2 linked regions of the Occallatibacter riparius genome follow. Each later gene encodes a partner of the first gene's protein in a complex. Links are inferred from orthologs where the notes say so. Each region holds a gene or a part of one and is shown in the gene's direction. Other genes may lie near its edges.

Evidence for each region.
Region 2: the proteins of trxA (region 1) and MOP44_RS21455 are in contact, whole or in part, in an NMR structure (PDB 2IPA), measured with the Bacillus subtilis proteins. The link is inferred for Occallatibacter riparius from one-to-one orthologs.

Annotation. Positions count from the first base shown.
Region 1 is NZ_CP093313.1:5,124,524-5,127,817, forward strand. The notes cover bases 209-3,187. They hold trxA (thioredoxin), read left to right. Parts: upstream 209-1,521; coding sequence 1,522-1,854; downstream 1,855-3,187. Other genes in these bases: thrC (threonine synthase), read left to right, coding at 209-233; thrB (homoserine kinase), read left to right, coding at 230-1,156; MOP44_RS20885 ((R)-mandelonitrile lyase), read right to left, coding at 1,949-2,347; MOP44_RS20890 (aldo/keto reductase), read right to left, coding at 2,383-3,187. In the rest of the region: more of thrC, read left to right, coding at 1-208; more of MOP44_RS20890, read right to left, coding at 3,188-3,294. UniProt on the Bacillus subtilis protein: Participates in various redox reactions through the reversible oxidation of its active center dithiol to a disulfide and catalyzes dithiol-disulfide exchange reactions.
Region 2 is NZ_CP093313.1:5,255,734-5,258,830, reverse strand. The notes cover bases 1-2,782. They hold MOP44_RS21455 (arsenate reductase ArsC), read left to right. Parts: upstream 1-1,036; coding sequence 1,037-1,528; downstream 1,529-2,782. Other genes in these bases: arsB (ACR3 family arsenite efflux transporter), read left to right, coding at 1,538-2,620; MOP44_RS21460 (arsenite methyltransferase), read left to right, coding at 160-1,035; MOP44_RS21465 (ArsR/SmtB family transcription factor), read right to left, coding at 1-86. UniProt on the Bacillus subtilis protein: Catalyzes the reduction of arsenate [As(V)] to arsenite [As(III)]. In vitro, can dephosphorylate para-nitrophenyl phosphate (pNPP).

The DNA of each region.
Region 1 (3,294 bases):
AAAAGCTGCGCGCGCAGGGATCGGTGGCCAACGGCGACTCGGTCGTGCTTCTGCTCACCGGGCACACGCTGAAGGATGCCGATTACACCATCGACTTCCATCGCGGAACGCTCCTGCGGCCCGAAGAGGCTGCAGGGCACGAAGCTGTGATTGACGGCTTGCGGCGCAACGCGCGCGTGGTGGATGCGACCCCGAGCGCAGTGCTGGCCGCCATGAAGGACGTGCCGGCATGAGCCAGACCGCCGACAGGATCCGGGTACGGCTGCCGGCGACCTCGGCGAATCTAGGGCCGGGGTTCGACACGGCCGCGGTGGCGCTGGACTTTCACCTGACGGTGGAGGCAGAGCCTGCGGCGGCGTTCTCGATCGCCGCCACGGGCCGCGATGCGGAACGCTGCGGGGCGCTCGAGGACAACCTAGTCATCGAACTCTATCGCACCCTGTTGGAGCGCGAGGGCAGGCCAGCGACGCCCCTGGCCATCCGAATGGAAAACGAGATCCCGCTCGGCATGGGCTGCGGCTCTTCGGCAGCCGGGCGCCTCGCCGCGATTGTGCTGGCGAATCACTTCGGTAGCCTGGGCTGGTCCAGTGACCGCGTTCTGGCTGAGGCGTCCGAGCTCGAGGGCCATCCTGACAATGCCGCTGCCTGCTGGCTGGGCGGATTCGTCGCTTCGGGCACGCAGGGCGGGGAAGTTCACGTTGCTCGGGTGACTCCGCCGGAGGACTGGCGCGCGATAGTAGTGTTGCCCACTGAGCCACTGGCCACCAGCAAGGCGCGTGCGGTGCTTCCGGCCATCTATGCGCGCACCGACGTGGTGATCAATCTGCAGGGTGTGGCCATGCTCGGCCTCGCCTTTGCGCAGGGCAGGGGAGAGCTGCTGAAAGCCGCAATGACGGACCGGGTGCATCAGCCGTACCGCTCTGCGATCTGCCCGCAGTTACCAAAGTTGCTGCCTTTGGCCGGGCAGGAAGGCATTCTGGGAGTTGCGCTGAGCGGCGCCGGGCCGGCAGTACTGGCCATCGTGAATGGCGAGCGCAGTGTCGCAGGGGCTTTCCGCGTCATCTTCGATGCTATGCAGGAGATTCAGCGGCCTGAATTGCTTTTGTGCAGGTTTGAATCTCAGGGAACGGTGGTCGAGACCGGCGTACATGCTTGAGTTTTCAGCCCCGAAGCATCGCGGCTCTGAGCAACTTCGCTGGCGGATTGCTGTATGAAGTTCGGTTAAAGAGCGCGGATTCAGTAGTATCCAAAATGCAAATACCCCATAGGTGATTACTCAAAAGATTACCTAAGATTGCTTGTTTTTCTAGTTCAGAAAACTTAAAGTCTCGTTCGTGGGCAGTTCTGGGGGAGGGCTGCTCTAGCGCCCGTGATTCCTGATGGAATCCGGGCGCTTTAATTTTGGAACCTGGCAGTGTCCACGCTCCGCCACGCCGGTGCGACTTTCCAACAGGCTGCGGCATCCCATAAGAGCAGGCTGCAGGGTTACACTGAACCGGTGCAGTATCAGCAAGGAGGAGCATGGCTGGAGTGGGCGTTTTGGAAGTGACGGATGCGAGCTTTGATCAGGAAGTGTTGAAGAGCGAGCAGCCGGTTCTGGTGGATTTCTGGGCGGGCTGGTGCGGGCCCTGCAAGATGATTGCGCCCGCCGTCGACAAGGTGGCGGAGACCTACGCGGGCAAGCTGAAGGTGACCAAGGTGAACGTGGACCAGAACGGCGCCACGCCTTCGCGATACGGCATTCGCGGCATCCCCGCGCTGCTGTTCTTCAAGGGCGGCAAGGTCGCCGACCAGATCGTGGGCTACGTTGGACAGGACGTGATCGAAGAGAAGGTCCAGAAGATCATCGGATAAGCCCCGTCGGATAAGTCTGAATCCAGGCGAAGCGTAAAGCCCGGCCGCTGCCGGGCTTTGCTGCGTCTAGGCTCTGATGGGTGTCAGGCGGGCCTTAGGCGGGCTCGTACTGCTCGTCGGTTACGTGCTCCAGCCAGTCGACCATTTTGCCATCGAGCTTCTCTTGAATAGCGATGTGGGTCACGGAGGTGGTGGGAGCGGCACCGTGCCAGTGCTTCTCGCCGGGCGCGAACCAGACGACGTCGCCAGGATGGATCTCCTGGATGGGTTCGCCCCATTTCTGCGCGTGGCCGCAGCCGGCGGTGACGATGAGTGTCTGGCCGAGTGGATGCGTGTGCCACGCCGTGCGCGCGCCGGGCTCAAAGGTGACGCTGGCGCCAGCCGCACGCGCTGGCTCAGGTGCCGTGAAGAGCGGATCGATCCGGACCGTGCCGGTGAACCAGTCGGCTGGCCCTTTGCCGGAGGGCTGCGTGCCTGCGGGTTTGATCTCCATGGATCGTCTCCTATGCGGTTCGTGGCGGCCGTCTTTTACAGGCCAGTCATCTTCTCAAGCGCTTCTGGATAACGTTCGCCCTGGATCTTGATTTTCGCGGCAGCTTCGTCGATTTCACGCAGGTCTTCGGGCGTGAGCTCGATGTTCACTGCTCCGATATTTTCCTCGAGCCGGTGCAGCTTGGTCGTTCCGGGAATCGGAACGATCCACGGCTTCTGCGCCAGAAGCCAGGCCAGTGCGATCTGCGCGGGAGTTGCGCCTTTCTCGCTGCCAATGCGCGCCAGCAGGTCAACCACTGCCTGGTTATTCTTGCGGGCTTCGGCCTGGAACCGCGGCAGCCGGCTGCGGAAGTCGTCGCTGCCGAGTTCGGTAGACGCGTCCATCTTTCCAGTGAGGAAGCCTTTGCCGAGCGGGCTGTACGGCACGAGACCGATGCCGAGTTCCTCCAGCATAGGAATCAGTTCCTCTTCGGGCCGCCGGAACCACAGAGAGTACTCGTTCTGCACAGTCGTCACGGGCTGCACTGCATGGGCGCGGCGCACGGTCTGCGCACCCGCTTCCGACATGCCGAAGTGCTTCACCTTGCCTTCCGTAATCAAGTCCTTCACCGTACCGGCGACATCTTCAATGGGCACATCGGGATCGACGCGATGCTGATAAAACAGCTCGATCACATCCACGCGCAGCCGCTTCAGCGAATTCTCCGCGACCCGGCGAATGCGTTCGGGACGGCTGTTGAGCCCTTGCCATCCCGGGCTTCCGTCCGGGTTCAGATTGAATCCGAACTTGGTGGCGATAGCGACCTTCCCCTTGTACGGTTCCAGTGCTTCGCCGACCAGTTCTTCATTCGCGAAAGGTCCGTACACCTCCGCCGTGTCGAAGAAAGTGATGCCGCGATCCACCGCCGCATGCATCAGCGAGATCATCTCCTGTTTATCCTTCGGCGG
Region 2 (3,097 bases), 130 kb from region 1 along the record:
ATCAGATTGAGCAGCCGCAGCCGGGTTTGGTCAGACAGCGCCGCAAAAAACAACGCCAGATCGTAGGTCTTCGGGGAACGTTCCACGCTCTCATGATATACGCATTGACAAATATGTCCAGCGGTAATACATTTGCTTTAACGAATACGAGGAGTCATCATGGCATCTTCTACTACGGACGTTCGGGACCAGGTGAAGGAAAAGTACGGCAGTGCGGCGCGAGCCGTCGCGCAATCCGGCAGCGTGCAGGCCTGCTGCGATCCGGGTCTGCGCTGCTGCGATCCCTTTACAACAAATTTGTACAGTACCGATCAGAAGGGCCAGATTCCAGCAAAGGCCGTGCTGGCTTCGCTCGGCTGCGGCAATCCCACAGCACTGGCGGAGTTGCGCGAAGGAGAAGTCGTCCTCGACCTCGGCTCCGGCGGCGGAATCGATGTGCTGCTCTCGGCGCAGCGCGTCGGACCCACCGGTAAGGCGTACGGCCTCGACATGACCGACGACATGCTTGCCCTCGCGCGTGAAAACCAGCGGCAGGCCGGCGTGGCCAACGTCGAATTTCTCCGCGGCGAAATCGAGAACATCCCGCTCCCCGACAACGCAGTCGATGTGATCATTTCCAACTGCGTAATCAATCTTTCCGCCGACAAAGATCGCGTGCTGCGCGAAGCCATGCGCGTGCTCAAGCCCGGTGGCCGCTTCGCCGTGTCCGATGTGGTGGTTCGCGGAGACGTGCCGGAAGAAGTTCGCAAGAGCATGCTGCTGTGGGTGGGCTGCATCGCCGGCGCGCTTGAGGAGAACGATTATCTCTCCAGGCTCCGCAACGCCGGCTTTGAGAACGTATCCATGGAGCCTACGCGCGAATACAACGTCGAAGATGCGCGGCAGTTCCTCACCGACGCCGGAGTCGACGTGGACGCAATCGCGCCGCAGGTGAACAACAAGTTCTTCAGTGGATTCATCCGTGCGACCAAGCCGAAGGCACCGTGCTGCGCACCCGGTTGCTGCGATGTCGTCGCGATCGGAGGCAAGGCTTAGCATGGCGGAACACTACAACGTACTGTTTCTCTGCACCGGCAACTCGGCGCGTTCCATCATGGCCGAGGCGCTCCTCAACCACAAAGGCAAAGGACGCTTCACCGCCTACAGCGCCGGCAGTCATCCTTCGGGCCAGCCGCGACCCGAAGCCCTCAAGCAGATTGAGTCCTGCGGCATGCCCACCGAAGGGCTCCGCTCGAAGTCATGGGACGAGTTCGCCGCGCCGGATGCTCCGAAGCTGGACTTTGTGTTCACCGTCTGCGACAACGCAGCCAATGAGCAGTGCCCCTACTGGCCAGGGCAGCCCATGACGGCGCATTGGGGAATTGCGGATCCTGCCGCGGTGAAGGGAACGCCGGAGGAGATCGCCCGAGCCTTCCGTGACGCGTTCACGATCCTCGATCGCAGAATCGGACTATTCCTCTCCCTCCCCTTATCCACGCTTGAGAACATGGCCATCAAGCGCGAGATCGATCAGATCGGCCGGTCGTAAGGTGCCCGCGTGAAAAAGAGTCGTCTGTCTTTTCTAGACCGCTATCTGACCGCCTGGATTTTCGCAGCCATGGCAGTCGGAGTCCTTCTGGGCTGGCTGGCCCCGGGCGTCGTGCCATTCTTGAATCGCTTCAGTGTGGGTACCACGTCGATTCCCATTGCAGCGGGATTGATCCTCATGATGTATCCGCCCTTCACGCGCGTGCGCTATGAAGAACTGCACGAGGTCTTTCGCAACAAGCGCGTGCTTACGCTTTCTCTTGCTCAGAACTGGGTCATCGGCCCTGTGCTCATGTTTGCGCTCGCCATCATATTCCTGCGCGGATATCCCGAGTACATGGCCGGGCTGATCATGATCGGTCTCGCCCGCTGCATCGCCATGGTGATCGTGTGGAACGAACTCGCTAAGGGAGACACGCAATACGCCGCTGGACTGGTCGCCTTCAATTCGCTGTTCCAGGTCTTCTTTTACAGCGTCTACTCCTGGGTCTTCATCACCGTCCTGCCCGGTTGGTTCGGCCTGAAGGGCGCCGTGGTCAACATCTCCATCGGAGAAATTGCACGCAGCGTCTTTGTGTACCTCGGTATTCCGTTTCTCGCGGGGTTCATCACGCGCACGGTGCTGGTGAAAGCGAAAGGCCGCGAGTGGTACGACCGCAGCTTTGTTCCGCGCGTAGCACCGCTGACATTGGTTGCGCTCCTGTTCACCATCGTGGTGATGTTCTCGCTCAAGGGCAGCTACATCGTCCGGCTTCCGCTCGACGTGCTGCGAATTGCCGTTCCGCTTCTCATCTACTTCGTTGTCATGTTCTTGGTGTCATTTTGGATGGGCCGCAAACTCGGTGCGGACTATTCCAAGACGACCACCCTCTCGTTCACCGCGGCTTCGAACAACTTCGAATTGGCGATCGCGGTGGCCGTGTCCGTGTTCGGAATCAGCTCCGGTGCCGCCTTTGCCGCAGTCATCGGTCCTCTGGTTGAGGTCCCCGTCATGATCGCGCTGGTCAACCTGGCTCTCTACTTTCAGCGTAGATACTTCAATGACCCGCAGCCCGCGTCCGTGACCGGAACCTGCACCGTCCGGAACTCCTGAGTGCATGCCCGGGAAGGGAAGGGTTAAACTCCGCTTCGCACCAGGGGCTGATTTCAATCAGCCCTCCAGGCGCGATTAGGACCCGGGCTTTAGCCCCCCAGGGATGCCTAAATCACGCCAGATACCCAACCTCCCACACACCGTGTCATCCCCCGACAGTCCGCGCCGTTCTCTTCAGCGGCGAGACGGGCCTCGCGAAAGGGCACGACTTTAGTCGTGTCGATAATGCCTACTAAGAGGCTTGGGCTTTAGCCCCTGACGGACGCTTTGAAAGCTGGTCAATGGCCCCACCTCCATTCCCGGCTACCTGCTATGAAAAGGACACCAAGGCGTTCCTGATTTCGGAGACCCGCGAAGGGAACTTGGGTTGAAGCCCGCTTCGTATCAGGGGCTGATTTCAATCAGCCCTCTAGGCATGGATAAGACCCCAGGCTCTAGCCTCCGCAGCGATGCCAGAATCGTGCCAGTTACCCAACC